4 regions of the Variovorax sp. 01N425 genome follow, and region 2 is predicted to be linked to each of the others. Evidence: predicted binding sites of a transcription regulator. Region 2 holds the regulator's gene; each other region holds the start of a gene.
The links. The regulator LexA, encoded in region 2, represses DNA repair genes until DNA is damaged. The targets are predictions, from matches to a motif close to ACTGTATNNNNATACAGT.

Region 1: the regulator LexA is predicted to act here: its motif matches at 2,674-2,691, upstream of AC1DSC_RS24370 (ATP-dependent helicase).
Region 3: the regulator LexA is predicted to act here: its motif matches at 2,628-2,645, upstream of imuA (translesion DNA synthesis-associated protein ImuA).
Region 4: the regulator LexA is predicted to act here: its motif matches at 1,986-2,003, upstream of recA (recombinase RecA).

The regions. Positions count from the first base shown of each region.
Region 1 covers NZ_JBFTRJ010000014.1:199,059-203,277, forward strand. The annotation lists gene hpf (ribosome hibernation-promoting factor, HPF/YfiA family) at 1-224, opposite strand, end outside; gene AC1DSC_RS24370 (ATP-dependent helicase) at 541-2,661, opposite strand; gene corA (magnesium/cobalt transporter CorA) at 2,874-3,860, shown strand; gene AC1DSC_RS24380 (5'-methylthioadenosine/adenosylhomocysteine nucleosidase) at 3,853-4,219, opposite strand, start outside.
Region 2 covers NZ_JBFTRJ010000020.1:110,217-114,435, reverse strand. The annotation lists gene adk (adenylate kinase) at 1-340, shown strand, start outside; gene AC1DSC_RS28640 (asparaginase) at 368-1,357, opposite strand; gene lexA (transcriptional repressor LexA) at 1,431-2,114, shown strand; gene AC1DSC_RS28630 (hypothetical protein) at 2,243-2,611, shown strand; gene AC1DSC_RS28625 (D-2-hydroxyacid dehydrogenase family protein) at 2,703-3,710, shown strand; gene AC1DSC_RS28620 (MFS transporter) at 3,715-4,219, shown strand, end outside.
Region 3 covers NZ_JBFTRJ010000004.1:385,908-390,126, forward strand. The annotation lists gene AC1DSC_RS09605 (error-prone DNA polymerase) at 1-497, opposite strand, end outside; gene AC1DSC_RS09610 (Y-family DNA polymerase) at 490-1,839, opposite strand; gene imuA (translesion DNA synthesis-associated protein ImuA) at 1,808-2,614, opposite strand; gene AC1DSC_RS09620 (WD40/YVTN/BNR-like repeat-containing protein) at 2,732-4,219, opposite strand, start outside.
Region 4 covers NZ_JBFTRJ010000002.1:294,971-299,189, reverse strand. The annotation lists gene argC (N-acetyl-gamma-glutamyl-phosphate reductase) at 1-289, shown strand, start outside; gene recX (recombination regulator RecX) at 340-792, opposite strand; gene recA (recombinase RecA) at 820-1,938, opposite strand; gene AC1DSC_RS04520 (MarR family winged helix-turn-helix transcriptional regulator) at 2,085-2,570, shown strand; gene AC1DSC_RS04515 (response regulator) at 2,636-3,307, shown strand; gene AC1DSC_RS04510 (sensor histidine kinase) at 3,353-4,219, shown strand, end outside.

The DNA.
Region 1 (4,219 bases), on a different contig from region 2:
AGATCAGCGTGGCTCGACTCCGCGAACATGTCGTTACCCTTGACGTGAATGTTGCACTCCGCCCTTTGGCGGCGTTCCTTTTCCTTCTGCTTTTCCACCGTGAGGAGCACCTTCACATCGACCACCTGGTCGAAGTGCCGTGTGATCCGGTCCAGCTTGCTCGTGACGTAGGTGCGCAAGGCAGGTGTGACGTCGAGGTGATGACCGCTGATCGTCAAATTCATGAATGACCTCCTGAGAATTGACGGTTGGGAAAATGGCCCCGCTCCGGGATGGGGCGTGGCCGGCGAAACAGATATGGGGGTTGGGGGAGAAAAGGGGAAGAAGAGAAAAGAGGGAACGGTCGATTCACTATGCCCAAGCTGTCACGGTATTGCAATAGCAGACTTCTCCGGGTGGCGGACGCCGGCGGACCATGCGCTGCTCACGCTAGCGATTCCATAGCGGCCCGCGCATGCAGGCCCGCCGATGCGGCACTTTGGCAGCAAGTGTTTCAGTGCGTCACCAGCGGTGACCCTGCCGGGCGAAGGGCCGGCGGGCTCAGCTCCAGGCCGCGCGCATGCGGTTGCGCAGGTCGATCACCGCGGCCGGCGGCGGCACCGCGGGCGGGCGCGCCGGCGGCGGCGGCCAGGTCTGCTGCTCGAAGCCGGCAAGATCCGACTCGGAAATGAAGCGCGTGCGGTTGGCATACAGGTGCCGGTCGCCGCGCACGGCCTGCTGCGTCACGTAGAAGCGCTGCGGCACCAGAAGATGCAGGTGGTCGCGCGCCCGCGTCATCGCCACGTAGAGCAGCCGCCGCTCCTCCTCGAGTTCGTGCGCGCCCTGCGCCACGTCGGCCGGCAGGCAGCCGTCGACCACGTTGAGCACATGCACCGAATTCCACTCCTGCCCCTTGGCCGAGTGGATGGTCGAAAGAATGAGGTAGTCCTCGTCGAGCGAGGGCGGGCCCGGCTTGTCGCTGGTGGCTTCGGGCGGATCGAGCGTGAGTTCGGTCAGGAAGCGCTCGCGCGAGCCGTAGCCCGAGGCCAGCCGCGCCAGTTGCTCGACGTCGCCGCGCCGCACGCCGGAGGGGTCGTCGTAGAGCCGGTCCAGGTGCGGCAAATACCAGCGCACCGCCAGCTCCACGTCGGCCGGCCACGGCAGCGAGGGCGCGCACAGCGCGGCATAGGCTTCGGCAAAGACCGCCCATTCCGCGCGGGCGGCCGAGGGCGGCACGAATTCGCGCACCGCCGCCGCCGGATCGGCGGCCTGGTCCATGGCATCGAGCAGCCGCGCGCCCGTGGCCGGCCCGATGCCCGGGATGAGCTGCGTGACGCGGAAACCCGCCATGCGGCCGCGCGGGTTCTCGGCGAAGCGCAGCACCGCGAGCAGGTCCTTCACATGCGAGGCCTCGAGAAACTTGAGGCCGCCGTACTTCACGAACGGGATGTTGCGGCGCGCCAGTTCGAGCTCGAGCGGCGCGCTGTGCGTGGCGGCACGGAACAGCACCGCCTGCGACTTGAGCGCTAGGCCGCCCTCGCGGTGCGCGAGCACCTTGTCGGCCACCCAGACGGCCTGCTGCGCCTCGTCGGGCACCAGCACCAGCTGCGGCCGGCCGGCGGAGGGCTTGTCGGTCCAGAGCGTCTTGGCATGCCGCTCGGCCGCCTGTGCAATGACCCGGTTCGAGACATCGAGAATCGGCTGGGTCGAGCGGTAGTTGCGCTCCAGCGTGACCACGCGCGCAGCCTGCGAGAACTGCGACGGAAAGTCGAGGATGTTACGCACCGTTGCGCCTCGAAACGAGTAGATCGACTGCGCATCGTCGCCCACCACCGTTACGCCGCGGCCATCGGGCTTGAGCGCCCGCAGGATCGAGGCCTGCAGCAGGTTGGTGTCCTGGTATTCGTCGACCAGCACGTGGTCGAAGCGCTCGCCGACCAGCGCCGCCAGCGCGGGCTCGGCCACCATGCCGGCCCAGTAGAGCAGCAGGTCGTCGTAGTCGAGCACGTTCTGCTGCTGCTTGGCCTCCACATAGGCGCCGAACAGGCGCTTGAGTTCGGCTTCCCATTCGGCGCACCACGGAAAGGCCTCGGCCAGCACCTCGGCCAGCGGGGCGCGCGTGTTGACGCAGCGCGAATAGATCGAAAGGCAGGTGCCCTTGCGCGGAAAGCGGTTCAGGCTCGACGACAGGCCGAGTTCGTGGCGCACGAGGCCCATCAGGTCCTCGGCGTCGCCGCGGTCGTGGATGGTGAAGTGGTCGTCGAGGCCGATGTGCGCGGCGTATTCGCGCAGCAGCCGCGCGCCGATGCCGTGGAAAGTGCCGGCCCAGGGCAGCGCGGGCGGCTTGTCGGACTTGAGCCCGAGCACGCGCGCCAGCACCTGGCCCGCGCGGCGCTCCATTTCCTGCGCCGCGCGGCGCGAGAAGGTCAGAAGCAGCAGGCGCTGCGGATCGACGCCGCCGGCGATGAGGTGCGCCACCCGGTGCGCCAGCGTGCTGGTCTTGCCCGAGCCCGCACCGGCGATCACCAGCAGCGGCCGCTCGTCGCGCCCGGCCGTCAGCGTGCCGACGCCGTGCTCGACGGCGGCGCGCTGCTCGTCGTTGAGCGCCGAGAGCGCCGCGGCCAGGCGCTCGGCCTGGGTGGCACCGGTGGCGGAAAAAGCGGGGAGCGCAGCGGTCTGCATGCCCGCGACTTTACTGTATGTCCATCCAGATCGGAGGGCCTGCCGTCACATGGCCGATGACATAATCGCCGCTCGCTGCAACTGGAGACCGCATCATGGAAACCGCACCGTCTCGGCAGCTTTCAACTCCCGCGTCCTGACGCCCGGGCCCGGGGATTGAAAGCACCCCTCCCCTCGCCCCATCGCCTCAGCCATTTCACGGGAGTGAGCCCATGCTCAATATCTTTACGCTTGCCAACGGCCGCCTTGTCCAGGAAGAGATCGAGGCGCTCGAGGAGCTTTCCAAGTTCCAGCCGATCTGGGTCGACCTCGAATCGCCCACGCTCGAGGAAAAGCGCTGGATCAAGCAGTACTACGGCCTCTCGATTCCCGAAGACGCGATGGACGAGGACATCGAGGAGTCGGCCCGCTTCTATGAAGAAGACAACGGCGAGCTGCACATCCGCTCCGACTTCCTGATCGATGACGACGAAGACCCGCGGTCGGTGCGCGTGGCCTTCATCCTGAACCAGCACAACACCGAGCTTCGCAGCCGCGGCGTGCTGTTCTCGATCCACGACGAGGACGTGCCGGTGTTCCGGCTGCTGCGCATGCGTGCGCGCCGCGCGCCGGGCCTCATCGAAGACGCCAAGGAAGTGCTGCTCAAGCTGTTCGACGCCGACGCGGAATATTCGGCCGACACGCTCGAGAACATCTACGACGAGCTCGAGATCGCGGGCAAGAAGGTGCTCGAAGGCAACGTCAGCGACGAGCTGGCCGGCGAGGTGCTGGGCGCCATCGCGCGCCAGGAAGACTTGAACGGCCGCATCCGCCGCAACGTGATGGACACGCGCCGCGCCGTGAGCTTCATGATGCGCAGCCGCATGCTCAACGCCGAGCAGTTCGAGGAGGCGCGGCAGATCCTGCGCGACATCGAATCGCTGGACAACCACACGGCCTTCCTGTTCGACAAGATCAACTTCCTGATGGATGCGACCGTCGGTTTCATCAACATCAACCAGAACAAGACCATCAAGATCTTCTCGGTGGCCAGCGTGGCGCTGCTGCCGCCCACGCTGATCGCGAGCATCTACGGCATGAACTTCAAGCTGATGCCCGAGCTCGACTGGTCGCTGGGCTATCCGTATGCGCTGGCCTTGATGGCGGCAAGCGCGCTGGTGCCGATGTGGTACTTCCGCCGGCGCGGCTGGCTCAAGTAGCGGCCGGCATTCCGCAAGAAGGCAGCGTGGCCAGCCACGCATCGACCAAGGCCAGGCTGTAGCGGCTCGCCACCTCGGCGACGAAGCGCGCGAAGTCGCCATGCGCGGCGTCGTCGGCTCGGTCCGAGATGGTGCGCATGGCCGCGAACGGCACGCCGTAGTCGTGGCACACCTGCGCGACCGCCGCGCCTTCCATCTCGACTGCGAGCGCATCGGGCAGGCTGCGCCGCAAGGCAGCGCTCTCGGCGGCCGTCGAGACGAAGCGGTCGCCGCTCACCAGCAGGCCGCGGTGCACCTTCGGCGACCGGAGGCCGAATTCATCGGCGGCCGCCTGCCCCACCAGCGCCGCCGGATCGCGC
Region 2 (4,219 bases):
GCTCGAAATCGACGTGCCGTTCAGCGACATCATCGAACGCATGAGCGGCCGCCGCTCGCATCCTGCGTCGGGCCGTACCTACCACGTCAAGTTCAATCCGCCCAAGGTCGAAGGCAAGGACGACATCACGGGCGAAGACCTGATCCAGCGCAAGGACGACGAGGAAGAAACCGTGCGCAAGCGGCTCGAGGTCTACAGCCAGCAGACGCGTCCGCTGGTCGACTACTACTCGGCCTGGGCCAAGGCCGATCCGGCCTCGGCGCCGAAGTACCGCGCCATCCAGGGCGTGGGCAGCGTCGAAGAGATCAAGCAGCGCGCACTCGCGGCCCTCAGCAGCTGAATCTCGTCGGCTGCGCGCGGCCGCCGTTCAGGCGGCCACCGTTTCCATCAGTTCCAGCATCAGCGCGATGCGCGCCTTGACGGGCGTGAGCGCACCGGCGTCCCGCAGCGGATCGCCGGACTTCGGCAGGATGCGTCCGTTTGCGCAGCGGGTGGCACGCAGCACCGCCACGCCGGCATCCTGAGCCCGCAGCGCCGCAGCCTCCAGCGCATGGTGCACCGTGCCATTGCCGGTCGCGGCCACGACCAGCCCGCGAACCGGCTCGGCAACGCCCGATGCCCGCTCCTGCAGCAGCAGGTCGACGAGCGCGCCGCTTGCACCCGCATGGCTGGTGACGATCTCGACCCGGGGCCAGCGCACCGCCGCGCCTGCCTTTGGCTCAGGAATTTTCGGGACCGCGCCCATCGGCTGCGGCCAGTCGCGCAGGCGCCGCACTGCCCCCTCTTCCACATAGCCGACCGGCCCGGCATCGCCCGATGAAAACGCGTCGGGGCGGTAGGTGTGCACCTTCTGCACATCGAGCGCGCCGTGGATGGCACCCGCGCAGACCACCGTCACGCCGTGCGCCGCCGGCGTGGCCGCCACGGCGATGGCATCGCGCAGGTTCTGCGGACCGTCGGGCGAAAGCGAACTGGCCGGGCGCATGGCGCAGGTCAGCACCACGGGCTTGCCGGCCGCAAGCACCGCCTGGAGGAAGAAAGCCGTTTCCTCGATGGTGTCGGTGCCGTGCGTGATCACCACGCCCGCCACGTCGGCCTCGGCCAGCCAGGAGGCGCAGCGCCTGGCGAGCTGCAGCCAGACGTCGAAAGCCATGTCCTTGCTGTCGAGCTGCGCCACCTGCTCCGCCACGAGCGCCAGCCCTGCGGGCGCATCGATGCCGCCGAGCAGGTCCGCCACACCCACTTCTCCGGCGGTGTAGCCTATGTTGTCGGCACCGCTCGCGGCCCGGCCTGCGATGGTGCCGCCGGTGCCCAGGACCACGATGCGCCGCAGGCCGGAGGAAAGGGAATTAACCATGGGTTGCCAACTTTTAAAAACTGGTTAAAAATACAGGTACTGGATATTCAGCCAGTGCCGCAAGGAACCACATATGCAGTTCGCCGTGAAGCTTACCGCCCGCCAGCAGCAGATCCTGGACTTGATCCAGAGCGCCATCGCCCGTACCGGCGCGCCGCCTACGCGGGCCGAAATCGCCAATGAGCTGGGTTTCAAGTCGGCCAATGCCGCCGAGGAGCACCTGCAGGCCCTGGCCCGCAAGGGCGTGATCGAACTCGTGAGCGGCACTTCGCGCGGCATCCGGCTCAAGGGCGACGCGCTGCGTTCGCTCAACGAGTCGCGCCACCGCGAAGGCGGCCAGTTCTCCCTCTCGCTGCCCGGCATGTCGCAGCTCGCGCTGCCCCTCATCGGCCGTGTGGCGGCGGGCTCGCCAATCCTCGCGCAAGAGCACGTCGACCAGACCTACTACGTCGAGAACACGCTGTTCCAGCGCCAGCCCGACTACCTGCTCAAGGTGCGCGGCATGTCCATGCGCGATGCCGGCATCATGGACGGCGACCTGCTCGCGGTCCAGGCCACCAAGGAGGCGCGCAACGGCCAGATCGTGGTGGCACGCCTGGGCGACGAGGTCACGGTCAAGCGCCTCAAGCGCAACAAGCAGGTCATCGAGCTGCACGCTGAAAACCCCGACTACCCGACCATCGTGGTCCAGCCCGGCGAGCCCTTCGAGATCGAAGGCCTGGCGGTGGGCCTCATCCGCAACACCATGCTGATGTAGGCCGCGCGGCCTGCACCCCATCCGGCCGCAACAGGTGGCGGGCGTATGGCGCTTTGTCGCCATCACCCTGTTGCGTCCATTCAAAGAAATCCTGCCTGTGTTCAACCTCAGACTTTTTTGGAGTTCACATGGGAATCGCCCTCCTCGCCATCGCTGATTTGTGGATGCCGCTGCAATCGCTTGCAAGCCGGCTGCTGCCAGCGCGCCGCCCGGCCCGTCGCGACGCCGCCGGCACATCCGCCGGGTTGCGCTACGTCGCGGTCCGGCCGGCCTGCACGGCCCGCGCGCAGGCGGCAGCGCCCAGCGCAGCGCCGGCGCCCGTGCGGCCGCTGCGCGTCATCCGGGTGGTCGACGGCCGCCAAGGCGACAAACGCAGCACCAACCGCATGGTGATCTCGGGCCGCATGGCCGATGTCTGCGCCGAGCTCGACCGGCTGGCGGCACTCGAGGCGATGGAAGCCATCAGCCCCTCGCCCCGCTCCACCCAGCTGCACTGAACCCGTGCACCCCCGGTGACCGCTACCCGGGGTGGGTATCCAAACGTTCACACGCGCGCCATGCCAATGCTGCGAGGCACAATGGCACGCCATGAACATTGTGATCCTCGACGATTACCAGGACGCCGTGCGCAAGCTGCGCTGCGCCGCCAAGCTGGACGCGTATGCAGCCAAGGTCTACACCAACACGGTCAAGGGCATCGGGCAGCTCTCGGTGCGGCTGAAGGATGCCGACGTGATCGTGCTGATCCGCGAGCGCACCCACATCTCTCGCCAGCTGATCGAAAAGCTCCCCAAGCTCAAGCTCATTTCGCAGACCGGGCGCGTGGGCGGCCATATCGATGTCACGGCCTGCACGGAGCGCGGCGTGGCGGTGGCCGAGGGCACCGGCTCGCCGCAGGCGCCTGCCGAGCTGACCTGGGCACTGATCATGGCGGCCATGCGCCGCCTGCCGCAGTACATCAGCAACCTCAAGCACGGGGCCTGGCAGCAATCGGGGCTCAAGTCGGCCTCCATGCCGCCCAATTTCGGGCTGGGCTCGGTGCTCAAGGGCAAGACGCTCTGCATCTGGGGCTACGGCCGCATCGGCCAGCTGGTGGCGCGCTACGGACAGGCCTTCGGCATGCAGGTGGTGATCTGGGGGCGCGAGGCAAGCTGTGCCAAGGCACGCTCCGACGGCTTCCAGGTGGCGCAGAACCGCCACGAGTTCTTCGCCGCGGCCGACGTGCTGTCGGTGCATCTGCGGCTCAACGAGGAAACCACCGGTCTGGTCAAGCTCGAGGATCTTTCGCGCATGAAGCCGACCGCGCTCTTCGTCAACACCTCGCGCGCCGAACTGGTCGAGGCCGATGCGCTGCTTGCTGCGCTCAACCGCGGCCGGCCCGGACTGGCGGCGGTCGACGTGTTCGAGAGCGAGCCGCCGCTGCAGGGCCATGCGCTGCTGCGGCTGGAGAACTGCATCTGCACGCCGCACATCGGCTATGTCGAGCAGGACAGCTACGAAAGCTATTTCGGCCAGGCTTTCGACAATGTCGTGAGCTTCATCAAGGGCAACCCCACCAACATCGTGAACCCCGGCGCGCTGCAGGTTCGCCGGTGAATCCATGAGCCGCCGGGCCGCGCCCCGGGGCGCACTGTGGGCCTTGCTGGCCGGCAATTTCGTGATCGGCACGGGCGTGATGGTGGTGCCCGGCACGCTCAATGAAATCAGCGCGTCGCTGTCTGTCTCTGTGGCGACTGCGGGCCAGCTGATCACGGTGGCCGCGGTCGTGATGTGCCTGGGCGCGCCGCTGCTGGCGGCAGCTGTCGCAGGCTGGGACCGCCGCCAGCTGCTCGCCCTCACCCTGCTCTGGTACGCGGCCGGGCATGCCATTGCGGCGCTGATGCCGAGCTTCGGTGCCCTGCTGCCGGTGCGCATGCTCACGGTGGTGGCGCCCGCCATCTTCACGCCCCAGGCTGCGGCCTGCGCCGGCATGCTGGTGCCGCCGGAGCATCGCGGCCGCGCCGTGACTTTCGTCTTCCTGGGCTGGTCGCTGGCCTCGGTGCTCGGGCTGCCCATCGGTGCGCTGGTGGGCGGCCATCTCGGCTGGCGCATGGCTTTCGGAGCGA
Region 3 (4,219 bases), on a different contig from region 2:
ACGTCGCTGTGCTCCCAGCTCACGCGGTACTCGCCCTTGGGCAGCTCGGTGTTGCGCGCGGCCGTGATGAACTCGCAGAGGTTGCCCCAGCCTTCGGTGCCGTTCGCGATCACCACCAGCCTGAAGCGCTCGAAGCGGAACTCGCTGCCGAACAGCAGCCGGAAACCGGGGTTGCGCGGCAGCGGTGGTTCGCCTGGATGCTCGCGCTCGTATTCCTCGAGCTTGGCCGGCAGGTCGCGCAGGCAGACGTGCGCGCGCACGATGCCCGCCACCGAGCATTCGTCGGTGATGGCCAGCGCGGTGTAGCCGAGCTGGTAGGCGCGCTCGACCAGTTCCTCGGGCGTGGAGGCGCCGCGCTGAAAGCTGAAGTTGCTGAGGCAGTGCAGCTCGGCGTAGTCGGGCAGCGTGGGCGCAGGCTTCTTGCGCAAAGGCAAGGGCAGCGCATGCACCTTGGCCGAGTTGCGCCCGCGCAGCTGCTTTTCGCTGAGGTCAGGCATAGAACCCCTGCAGGTACCAGCGCACCTCGGCCGGAGAAAAACGCGCCGAGGGCCGCTCGCGAAAGATCCACACCAGGCCGGCCTCGGGGCTTTCCGCCACGTAGTAGTCGCGCATCGCGGGCTGGCCGCCGTCTTCCTTGCCGCCCCACCAGCCCGCCTCGATGCGCTGCGGCCCGACCAGCTTGCGCAGCGGGCCGCGGTAGCACGGGCTTTCGCCATCCATCTCGAGCAGCAGCGGTTCGGGCAGCAGCCAGGGCGGGTAGATGGCATCGGGCTGCAAGGCCGCGGCCCTCGCTTGCCTGCCGGCCTTGTCCGCCGGCGCCTTGTCCTGCTGCAGCGCGGGGCGCCAGGCCTGCTTGCGCTCGGGCCGGTGGTCGGCCTGCGCCGCGGGCACCACCACCTGGTGCGCTCCGAGCCGCACGCTGAGCCGCTCGACCATCTCGTGCAGCTTGTCGCCCTTGCGGTTGTCCTCGGGCAGGAAGCTGGTGCTGGCGCCGGCCCACGGATCGGTTTCGAGCGTGCGCAGCCGCAGCCAGCTCGCGGGCGCCGCGAGCGTGGTGAGGGCGAGCTTTTCGGACAGCAGGCGGCGCAGGTGCGCCATGTCCTGCGTGGGCTCGGCCGTGCGCACCGTGACCTGCTGGTGCGGCGGCAGGTTCACGCCGTTGAAGCGCTTGAGGTCGAGCGTCCATTGCAGTTCGAGCGCACGCGCGCCGCGCTGGCGCGCGCGCAGCCAGATCTGCAGCGCCGCGAGCAAACGGTTGGCCGACCACATCAATTCGGGCGCGGTCTCGGCCAGCGCGGGCAGCTCCAGCTTCTGCTCGAACACGTCGGGCAGCGTGAGCCAGTCGTGGCTTTCGGGGGAGAGGCCCCAGGCGGTGTCGAGCGCCTTGCGCAGTTCCGCGCCGAAGCGCCGCGTGAGGCCGCCGCGCGGCAGGGCCGCCACCTCGCCCCAGGTGCGGCAGCCCAGGCGCGCGAGCAGGTCGAGGTGGGGGTGCGCGGCCGTCAGCGTGTCCAGCGGCAGGCCGGCGGGAATGTCCTTGGGCCGGTTCTCGTTGCGCTCGAACAGGCGCAGCCGCGCCAGCGCGATCGGGCTCGTGGCGCCCTGCGCGCCGCGCATCACGGCACCGGGCGCGGGGTTCTCGTGGGCCAGCTGGCGCATCAGCGACGAGCGCCCGCCCCACAGCCGCTCGCAGGCCGAGACCTCGAGCATCAGCGCCTCGTCCTGCCAGGCGACGTGCGGCGTGTAGCGCAGCGCCCACCAGCCCAGCGCCTCGGGCGTGGGAAGCACCGGGGCATCGGGCGCGTCGGCATCAAGCGACCACCGCAACGCGATCCAGTGCATTCCCGTTTCCTTTCCACGCGTCGATGCGCACCACGGTGGCCGACCCCGCGGCCTCGGCGGCCGGCGCCGTGCCCTGCTGCTGCAGCCGCAGCTTGCGGCGCAGCCGGGCGGCGGCCAGCAACGCGGCCATGCGCTCGTTGCGCGCGGGCAGCATCACGGGCGCGGCCAGCGGCGGTCCGCGGCGCTTCAGGATGCGCAGTTCGCTCTGCGATGCATCGGCCTCGCAGCTTTCCACCTGGAGGCGCAGCCGCGCCGGCGATGCGCCCTGCGCGGCCGATGCGGGCCGGCACACGAAGAGCAGCACGTCGTGCTGGGCGGCCGCCAGCTGCAGCCGGCGCAGCTCGCCCACCCGGGCCTGCGGCAGCCAGGCCAGCACGGCGGACACGTCGGCGCAGCGCAGCGCCTGCTCGCAGGCCCACAGCCGCGCGGCCGGCGCATCGCTGCGCACCCACATCAGCGCCTCCACCGGCAGCCCCTGCGCCGCGAGCGCCGCCGCGCAGGGCTCGTAGGGCGCGCCGACCAGCACCACCGGCCCGCCGTGCGCCTGCACCGCCTGCGCCAGCGCGGGCAGCAGCAGGCGCCAGACATGCGCCTCGGGCGCGGTCTGCAGCAGTTCCGTCATGGCGCCGACCGGCCAGCCGCCGCCCGGCAGCTGCGCGTCGAGCGCGGCATGGCCGGTGGCAACCACCTGCGCGTCGGCCAGGCCGAGCTCGTCGGCATGCCAGACGCCACGCCCCGCGGCAGCGGAAAAGGAGTCGAGGAAAGGGAGGCCCATGATTGAATCGTTAACTGTATTTTTATACAGTATTCCGATCCTCGCAAGGCAATGGAAATCCCGCCCTTCGAACAGTGGCCTATGCCCCGTGCGGCGCGCCTTCGCCCGGCGCCTGGCTCAGTTGTCCTTGACGATCTTCCAGCTCTTTCCTTCGTCCGTGGACCGCACGATCAGGTTTTCGGGCAGAAAGGCGATCAGAGAGCCATCGGCCCGGTCCACCATCATCTGGCGCACGGCGTAGGGATTCGTCATTCCCGGCGAGCTGCCGGTCTGTGACCAGCTCCTGCCGCCGTCCCGCGTGGTCATCAATCCCAGCTTTCCGGGCATCAGGCTGGGGGCGACAGGGCCCACCGCATATGCCGTCTGCCGGTCCTTGAAGGCGATCGTCACGACGAAACGGCTGGTGTCGAGATCGGCCCAGGTTTGCCCCCAATCGGGCGAAAGCAAGGTGGTTTTTGTCATCACCACCGTCTGGGACACCAGGGTGCCGTCGGGCAAGGCATTCACGTCGAGGGTGGAGCGACCATTGCTGGAGCGAAACAGCGTGCGGCCATCGGTGGCATGGAGGTCGCCGTTGGGCATCATCACGCCCGCGCGCTCCGGCTGGCCGAAGCTCATGCTGCGCTGCCATGGCACGTTGATCGAGCGGGAATCGGAAAACTCTCCGAGCTTTTGCCACACGCCGGCATCAAGATCCTTCGAGGCGTAGACGGTCCAGAGGCTGTCGCGGCGCGAGATCGCAACCACGCCCCCGTCGCGCATCGGCTGCGCCAGTTGGATCAGCCCGTCATCGGGCGGTACCAGGCTCTTCCAAGTCAACCCCTCGTCGGAAGAGTGGCGCAGAAGGCCTTCCTCGCCCGCTGCCAGCAGCCCGCCGCGGTAGGGGCGGACCGAGAGCACCTCGCGCCAGGAACCCACGTCGAGTTCCTTCCAACGGCTCTCTCCGCTCTTGCGCCACAGCACCTTCCCGAGCTTGCTGCCGGCCATGAATTCGCCGTCGGCCGTCTGCGTCAGGCCATGCCAGATGGACGCCAGGCGCTTGACCTGCGGCGCCAACGCAGCGCGGCGGTCGAGATCGAGCGTGGGAACGAAGCCATGCTGCGGACGGCCGCGGGTCTGCGCCGCCAATGCGGGATACAAGGTCTCGAAGGTCTTCTGCAGCTCAGCCTCCGGTGGCACATAGGCAACGACAAAGCGCGTGCCCAGGCGCGGCTGGATCAACAGCGTTCCAAGCAGCGTGACTTCGCCGCGCACCACGTCGAAGCTGCCGAACTTCGCATCGATGGGATAGAAGTAGCTCATGTTGCCACTCGCACCGGTGATGCTCTTGATGATGTAGCGCCCGGGCGCGACCATGCCGCTGAACACAGCGGTGGTGTAGGTGGCCTTGCGCGTGCGCGTCAGCACCACGATGTCGCGCCCGGTCTGCTTTTCACCGGACTCGAGCACGCGCTCGAGGCGCACGGCCGACAGCGTCTCCGCCGGGTCGGTCTCGCCAGGGCTGTTGGTAATCAGTTTCATGACCACCGCCCCCTCCTGCCCCGTGAGGGTCTGCTCGGGTGCGATCGGCGCAGCACTGCATGCAGCCAGCAGCAGTGCAGCCAG
Region 4 (4,219 bases), on a different contig from region 2:
GCTGCACCTCGACCTGCTGCCCGGCAAGCCGAAGGCCGGCGACCTGCAAGAGGCCCTGGCTGCGCACTACGCCAAGAGCAACACGCCCGAGCAGTTCGTGAAGGTGCTGCCACCCACCGATGACGGCAAGCTCGACGCGCTGGCGCTCAACGACACCAACAATCTCGAAATTCGCGTGTTCCCGAACGAGGACCACCGCCACGCCGTGGTGATTGCGCGCCTGGACAACCTGGGCAAGGGCGCGAGCGGCGCCGCGGTGCAGAACCTGAAGCTGATGCTGGCGCTCTGAGCGCCCGCGGCCGAGCCGTTCCTGGCAGGCCGGGACCGCGCGCCCGGCCGTCAGTCTTCGTCGAAATCGCTCCGCAGCACCTTGGCCACCACCGCGCCCGAAAAGCCGCGTGCCAACAGGAAGCGGGTTTGCCTGGCGCGCTCCTTCGCATCGGCGGGCGGTGCGTCGAAACGGCGGCGCCACAGGGCCGTGGCGCGCTCCACCTCGGTGTCCTGCAGGCTGGCCACGGCCTGTGCAATGGCCTCGGGCGCGATGCCCTTGGCCTGCAGCTCCTGCCGCACCCGCAGCGCGCCCGAGCGGGCGGCGCGCTGGTTCAGCACCGAGGCCACCACGCGCGGCTCGCTGATGAAGTCCTTGGCGGCCAGCTCGTCGAGCGCGCGGGCCAGCTCGCCCGGTGCTTCTTCGTGCCTGGCCAGCTTGCGCTCCAGTTCCGCGCGCGAATGCTCGCGCTGGCTCAGGAGCCGCAGCGCGCGGCCTTTGAGGGAAGGGGCGCCGAAAGCCATGCGCTGCCTGCGCGCGTGCTCGCCGGCTTACTCGCCCTTGTCGGCTTTGTCGGCCTTGGCCGCCTTGGCGGGCTTCTCGGCCTTTTCGGGGGCCGGAGCGTTGGCATCGGCCGCCAGCAGCGGAATGCCCAGCGATTCGCGCACCTTGTTCTCGATCTCGCGCGAGAGTTCGGGGTTCTCGCGCAGGAACTCGCGGGCGTTGTCGCGGCCCTGGCCGATCTTTTCGCCGTTGTAGGCGTACCAGGCGCCCGACTTGTCGAGGATCTTGGCGTTCACGCCCATGTCGATGATCTCGCCTTCGCGGCTGATGCCTTCGCCGAACAGGATGTCGAACTCGGCCGTCTTGAACGGAGGCGAGACCTTGTTCTTCACCACCTTGACCTTGGTTTCGTTGCCGATGGCCTCGTCGCCCTTCTTGATGGTGCCGATGCGGCGGATGTCCAGCCGCACCGAGGCGTAGAACTTCAGCGCATTGCCGCCGGTGGTGGTTTCGGGCGAGCCGAACATCACGCCGATCTTCATGCGGATCTGGTTGATGAAGATGACCATGCAGTTGGTCTTCTTGATGGTGGCGGTGAGCTTGCGCAGCGCCTGGCTCATCAGGCGGGCCTGCAGGCCGGGCAGCGAGTCGCCCATTTCGCCTTCGATTTCGGCCTTGGGCGTGAGCGCGGCGACCGAGTCGACCACGATCAGGTCGACGGCGCCCGAGCGCACCAGCGAATCGACGATTTCGAGGGCCTGCTCGCCGGTGTCGGGCTGGCTGATGAGCAGGTCGGACAGGTTCACGCCGAGCTTCTGGGCGTATTGCACGTCGAGCGCGTGTTCGGCGTCGACGAAGGCGCAGGTGCCGGCCTGCTTCTGCATCTGGGCGATGACCTGCAGCGTGAGCGTGGTCTTGCCCGACGATTCCGGGCCGTAGATCTCGATGACGCGGCCGCGCGGCAGGCCGCCGACGCCCAGCGCGATGTCCAGGCCGAGCGAGCCGGTGGAGACCACCTGGACGTCCTCGAGCGCCTCGCCTTCGCCGAGCCGCATGATCGTGCCCTTGCCGAACTGCTTTTCGATCTGGGCCAGTGCGGCCTGCAGGGCCTTGGCTTTTTCGCTGCCTGCGACCGAGATGCTGGTGCCCTTGACGAGTGCGTCCATGTGGAAATCTCCTTGAAAATCAACGGTTTGTGTGTGGATGCGGTCCATCTGCTTTTAATTACAGGCTGGATGCTTGAACAGTAGTGTAGAGGCTCGTTGGTTTGAGTAAACCCATTTTTTGGTCAGTTTGCTTTACCATCTAGCCGATGGCCGAATTCGCTTTTCCGACCGACCCGGACGCCTGGCGCCAGACCCACCTGGGCCGCCTCTTGGGCCATGCAATGCGCCGCTTCGACGAGCGCGTGCTCGAACTCATGGCGCATGACGTGAACGTGCCGCTGGCGCTGTCGAACCTTGCCGCGCGCGCGCAGGTGAGCGCCGCGCACATCCACATCACGCGGCACCTGGCGCGCGAGGGCTCGCGCCTGACCGAACTGGCCGAGCGCGCCGGCATGACCAAGCAGGCGATGGGCGCGCTGGTGGACCAGTGCGAGGCCTGGGGCCTGGTCACGCGCGGCCCCGATCCGCTCGACGCGCGGGCGCGGCGCGTGCTCTTCACCACCGACGGCCTGGCGTGGCTCGACGCCTTCCGCGGCGCGGTGACGCAGGCCGAACGCGAGTTCCGCGCCAGCGTGGGCAACGACATTGCCACCGTGGTAACCATCGGACTCGAGGCCTACACGGCGGGCTAGACTCGGCAAAGAGACATATGTGAACGCGGCGCCAGTGCGGCGCCCGAACCGGCCGGAGGTGGCTCATGCGGATTCTGATTGCCGAAGACGACCAGGTGCTGGCCGATGCCCTGCTGCGAAGCCTGCGCACCTCGGGCGCAGCGGTCGACCACGTGGCGAACGGATCGCAGGCCGACACCGCGCTCATGACGCACAGCGAGTTCGACCTGCTGATCCTCGACCTGGGGCTGCCCAACCTGCACGGCATCGAGATCCTGAAGCGGCTGCGCGCACGCGGCTCGCAGCTGCCGGTGCTGGTGCTCACCGCGGCCGACAGCGTGGAGGAGCGCGTCAAGGGCCTGGACCATGGCGCCGACGACTACATGGCCAAGCCCTTCAGCCTGCAGGAGCTCGAGGCGCGCGTGCGGGCGCTCACGCGGCGCGGCATGGGCGCCACCAGCAACACGATCCGCCACGGCCCGCTGGTGTACGACCAGGCCGGCCGGGTGGCCACCATCGACGGCAAGATGGTCGAGCTCTCGGCGCGCGAACTGGGCCTGCTGGAGGTGCTGCTGCAGCGCGCCGGCCGCCTGGTCAGCAAGGACCAGCTGGTGGAGCGCCTGTGCGAATGGGGCGAGGAAGTGAGCCTGAACGCGATCGAGGTCTACATCCACCGGCTGCGCAAGAAGATCGAGAAAGGCCCGGTGCGCATTGCAACGGTCCGAGGCCTGGGCTACTGCCTCGAGAAGATTCCTTGACGCGCCGCCACGCGTAGTGCCCGAAGACCCCCGGGGGCAACTGCCTTGAAACTCTTCCAGCGCGCGCAGCGCTCCCTGTTCGGCGAGATCCTCGACTGGATGCTCACGCCGCTCCTGCTGCTGGTGCCGGTGAGCATCGGCGTGACCTGGCTGGTGGCGCAGGGCATTGCCAATGCACCCTTCGACCGGGCGCTCGAATACAACGTGCAGACGCTGGCACGGCTGGTCACGGTGCAGCAGGGGCAGACGCAGTTCGTGCTGCCGCAGCCGGCGCGCGAGATCCTGCGGGCCGACGGCGCCGACCGCGTCTATTACCAGGTGCTCGACAGCCACGGCGCGCTGCTCAGCGGCGAGCCCGACGTGCCGCATCCCAACTCCGACGAGCCCCCGGTTCCCGGCGTGGTCACGCTCCGCAACGGCGAGATGCGGGGCAAGTCGGTGCGCGTGGCCTCGCTCTGGCTCGCGGGCCCCGACAGCGACGCGGAGCCGGCGCTGCTGCAGGTGGCCGAGACGCGCGAGAAGCAGTCGGTGCTGGCCACCGAGATCATCAAGGGCGTGCTGCTGCCGCAGTTCGCGATCCTGCCGCTGGCCGTGCTGCTGATCTGGCTGGCACTGGTGCGCGGCATCAAGCCGCTGTCGGTGGTGGAGGCGCGCATCCGCGAGCGGCGTCCGGGCGACCTGAGCCCGCTGGACGAGTCGTCGGTTCCGCTCGAAGTGGTGCCGCTGGTGTCGTCGGTCAACGAGCTGCTCGACAAGCTCAACGATTCGATCCACACGCAAAAGCGCTTCCTGGCCGATGCGGCGCACCAGCTCAAGACACCGCTCGCGGGCCTGCGCATGCAGGCCGACCTGGCGCAGCGCGAGGGCGCCAACGCCGACGAGCTCAAGCAGTCGCTCAAGCAGATCGGCCGC